2 regions of the Oleiphilus sp. HI0080 genome follow, and region 1 is predicted to be linked to the other one. Evidence: predicted binding sites of a transcription regulator. Region 1 holds the regulator's gene; the other holds the start of a gene.
What was found. Region 1 encodes FliA, which starts transcription of late flagellar genes. Its sites were predicted from a motif close to CTAAAGTTNNNNNNNNNNCNGCCGATA; they were not measured.

Region 1 (2,180 bases):
ACTTGGTGTCATCTCTTTTCGGCGAAGCTTTTCCCACTCTGACTTGAGCTGCTTAGCTTCTGTATTCATGTGCGATGCATAGGGCATTGTGTCTTCGACAAGATCCATCGTCTTGTTGGCCGCGTTGCTTGTCATATCGACCACATACGCTAGACGATCCGACGCATCATTAATTTTGGAGAGTTCTTCCTGGCTTTGCGCATCACCGCAATCGATCTGGAAGTTGCGAATAGACTCGTACAAGCTTCGCGTTAAACGGCCGACTTCAACGTAGAGCGTTTTATCGCGAGTCTGATTAATATCGGAGATCACAGCCAACGCAGAAGATATATCTCCCCCGTCTACCGCCTCTTTCAGTTTGTTAGCCTGTTCTTTTAGGAGAAGTTCAAAACCATCGACATCTTCAATATTGCTCGACTCTCCTGAGGTAGAAGTTTGTTCAGTCATAAGCACTCTTTTAGGCGTCGATACGCTCAAAAATCTTTTCGATTTTCTCTTTAAGCACGGCAGCGGTGAATGGTTTTACAACATAACCATTTACGCCTGCTTGCGCGGCAGCAACAATCTGATCGCGTTTTGCTTCAGCCGTCACCATGAGAACTGGGAGTGTTTTAAGGTCATCATCAGCCCGAACTGTCTTGAGCAATTCAATGCCCGTCATACCAGGCATGTTCCAGTCCGTCACTAAAAAGTCATACTTACCGGTTTTAAGCATGGGCAACGCAGTATTGCCATCATCTGCTTCATCGGTATTAGTAAACCCCAAATCTCTCAGTAGGTTTTTAATTATTCGCCTCATCGTAGAAAAGTCATCTACCACAAGGATTTTCATATCTTTATTCAAGTCGACCTCCAATGCTGTCGAAACCTCATATTAGCGCTTCAAACCCTACCCTGAAGTCTAGCCTTTGTTATCAGTCTAGCCAGTTTTTTTACTGCCAAATCAATAGCTTTATCGCATTTAATTAAAATCAGAGTTTTATTCGACCCACTCATGCATACGGGACTTTAAACGCATCGTTGCCTGAGAGTGAATCTGGCTAACACGTGACTCGCTGACATCTAGTATTAGTCCAATTTCCTTAAGATTCATCTCTTCTTCATAATAAAGTGACAAAACAAGCTTCTCACGCTCTGGCAACCCCTCGATTTCACCAGCAAGCGCATGCTTAAACGCATGCACGCTAACGGCTTCACTTGGTCGATCATTCACAGCTGAACTTTCAAACTCGTGGCCACTTCCCTCTGTGTTTTCTGCTAACTCATCCAGCGAGAAAAGCTTGCCAGCGTTGCTATCTTTGAGACAGGTGAAGTATTCATCTAATGTCATTTCAAGCTCTGCGGCGACATCTTCATCGCTCGCATCACCACCTGTGCGAACTTCAACCTTCCGAATGGCTTCCGCGATTCGTCGCGCATTCCTGTGGACCGAACGTGGCACCCAGTCACCTTTGCGCACCTCATCCATCATCGAACCGCGAATACGAATGCCCGCGTAGGTTTCGAAAGTCGCGCCATGGCCTGACTCGAACTTCCCCGCCGCTTCGAGCAAGCCAATCATTCCGGCCTGAATTAGGTCGTCCACCTGAACGCTTTCAGGCAAGCGAGCCATGAGGTGATGCGCAATGCGCTTAACCAGAGGCGCATGCGTAACGATTAACTCTTCTGCGTATTGCGTTTCGTTTTCGTTATACATCTAAATTAACAATAAAAAACCGAGACAGCGTCCCTATTACCATCCCGGTTTCCGAATAAAGGTGATCGTAAGTGTTTGGAGTAACTTAAGCCTGCACCAAACGCTCTACAAAAAACTCCAAATGCCCTCTTGGAGTACTAGGCAAAGGCCATGAATCGGCTTTTTGCGCAAGCTGCTTAAAAGCAATGGACGCCTTTGCTCTAGGATACGCTTCAAGAACAGGGCGCTGACGCTGCACCGCTTTCTTGACATTCTCGTCAAATGGAACGCTTCCTACGTACTGTAGAGCAACATCTAGAAAACGCTCTGTAACGGTCGTTAGCTTCGAAAACAAATGTCGCCCCTCTTCTGGAGAGCGGACCATATTGGCCAGCACTCTAAAGCGGTACATATCATAGTCGCGATTAAGCAATTTAATAAGTGCGTAAGCGTCAGTTATGGATGTAGGCTCATCCGTCACCACAACGAGCACCTCTTGTGCTGC
Region 2 (2,180 bases), on a different contig from region 1:
CCGACGCAGACTTACTAAGAGAAATGGTTACGCCGTTGATGTCTATATCGGTCGCTGCAACCGCGCCAGCACCATCTGCAACATCTGTACCTTCAGCCGAGTTAGCTAAAACCGTTGCAACAACACCTGTTTGATCGCTAACAGCGTTAATGGCATCTGCTTTCGCGATCGCACCTGAAGAAGCATAACCTGTAGACTGTGTATCTACAGCACCATCTGAAGCGCCAATCGCTACACCGTTGATTACGATATCGCCAGCAACCAACGCAGTCGATGCGGTACCCGTAAGCGCCGTTTGATCTGCTGTTGAGCTGATGCCAGATGATTCTGTCGCGCCAAGCGTCTCGGTGCCGACTGAACTAAGTGAAATATTCACTTCGTCGCCGACATTCGCGCCAACCTGGAAGTTTTTGTTCTGGAATGAACCGTCAAGAAGCTTTACGCCGTTAAACGAAGCATTCGATGCAGTACGATCAATTTCTTCGATCAGCTGCTGTGCTTCAGCGTTTAGAGATGCACGCTCTGAATCACCGTTCGTTCCGTTCGCAGATTGAACTGCCAACTCACGCAAACGCTGCAAGTTAGTGGTTATCGACTCGATAGAACCTTCCGCTATCTGCGCGAGAGATACGCCATCACCAGCATTACGCGAAGCAACACTCAACCCTTGGACTTGTGTATCTAGCCGGCTAGCGATCGAAAGGCCCGCTGCATCATCTTTTGCACTGTTAATACGCAAACCAGAAGAAAGGCGTTGAAGTGCAGTATCTTGAGCGGACTGTGATTTATCCAAGTTACGCTGAGCGTTCAAGGATGCAATGTTTGTATTAATTATTTGAGGCATATCGTCTCTCCTGTTGAGCAATCTGCTGTTCTACATCGTAGTTCAGACTGCAAGAAACTTCTCGATAGTCGAACTAGTTGAGATGTTTAACGGCACCCAAAAAAATAACTTTACCTAAAACGGCAAGTATATTGTTACGGAGTGTTAAGACGTGTTAAAAGCGGCAAACGCGTGCCGAAAACACGCCATTATATATCCTAGGCCTTTCACGCACTCCGGACGCAAAAAGATATAACTTATTGTTTTGCAATGACTTTAATCTACTAAAAACTTATCTGGCACACTTTTAGCTTTCTTCGATACAAACGGCCGCTTTGTAAGACATCTGCCGAAAATGAATTCGAAAATGCCTGTTTGTATGGCGAGAGGGGAAAACCATGCCACAAATAATTAATACCAACATCGCGTCAATTAACGCGCAACGTAACCTGGATAAGTCGCAAGGTGAAAACCAACAAGCATTGCAGAGACTCTCTTCAGGGTTGCGGATTAATAGCGCCAAAGACGACGCCGCAGGCTTGGCAATTTCAACGCGCTTCTCTGCCCAAGTTCAAGGCCTGTCCGTAGCGATCCGTAATGCAGGCGATGGCGTTTCACTCGCTCAGGTTGCTGAAGGCGCCCTTGGCTCGATGACCGATAATCTATTGCGAATTCGAAGCCTTGCACTGCAGTCTGCAAACGCGACCAACGGTCAGCAAGAGCGTGTCGCGCTCAACGAGGAGGTGCAGCAACTTAAAGCTGAGATACTTCGCGTTATAGAGCAAACGCAATTCAACGGCACGAAGTTGCTCGATGGCACCTTCAGCGATGTGACTTTCCAGATTGGCGCAAACGAAGGCGAAGACGTGAGCTTCGGCATCGAAGGCACAAACTCGAGTCAGCTCGGCGTTTCACCTGCTGATGGTATTTCTTCTTCACCTGGCAGCACTGCCGCTACACCGCCTGTTGCTGCTTTGAGTGCAGGAGATCTCGTTATTAACGGGATCGCCGTTGGCGCATCATCAGGCACAGACGATGCATTCTCGAGCAGCAACAATGACTTGTCTGCCATTTCGAAAGCCGCAGCGATCAATGCCGTATCTGACGATACCGGCGTAAGCGCTACTGTCCAAGGTACTTTTGTAGACGGTAACGGGTTTACGTCTGCAGACGTTGACGGAACAATTGTCGTTAACGGCATCACTATCCAAGTGGTCACCGATGCCGCATTGAGCGAATCGGTCAACCTAAACGCAGTCACTGAATCTATCAACGCGAAAAGCGGCCAGACAGGTGTCACTGCGATTTACAACAACAACCCCAATGAGGGCATACAGCTTGTTGCAGAAGATGGCCG

Region 2: a site for FliA is predicted at 932-958, ahead of A3751_RS20440 (flagellin). Genes of this name have one in related genera too.

The regions. Positions count from the first base shown of each region.
Region 1 covers NZ_LWFU01000381.1:3,286-5,465, forward strand. The annotation lists gene A3751_RS06195 (protein phosphatase CheZ) at 1-447, opposite strand, end outside; gene cheY (chemotaxis response regulator CheY) at 458-844, opposite strand; gene A3751_RS06205 (RNA polymerase sigma factor FliA) at 980-1,696, opposite strand; gene A3751_RS06210 (MinD/ParA family protein) at 1,782-2,180, opposite strand, start outside.
Region 2 covers NZ_LWFU01001138.1:1,308-3,487, reverse strand. The annotation lists gene A3751_RS20440 (flagellin) at 1-844, opposite strand, end outside; gene A3751_RS20435 (flagellin) at 1,222-2,180, shown strand, end outside.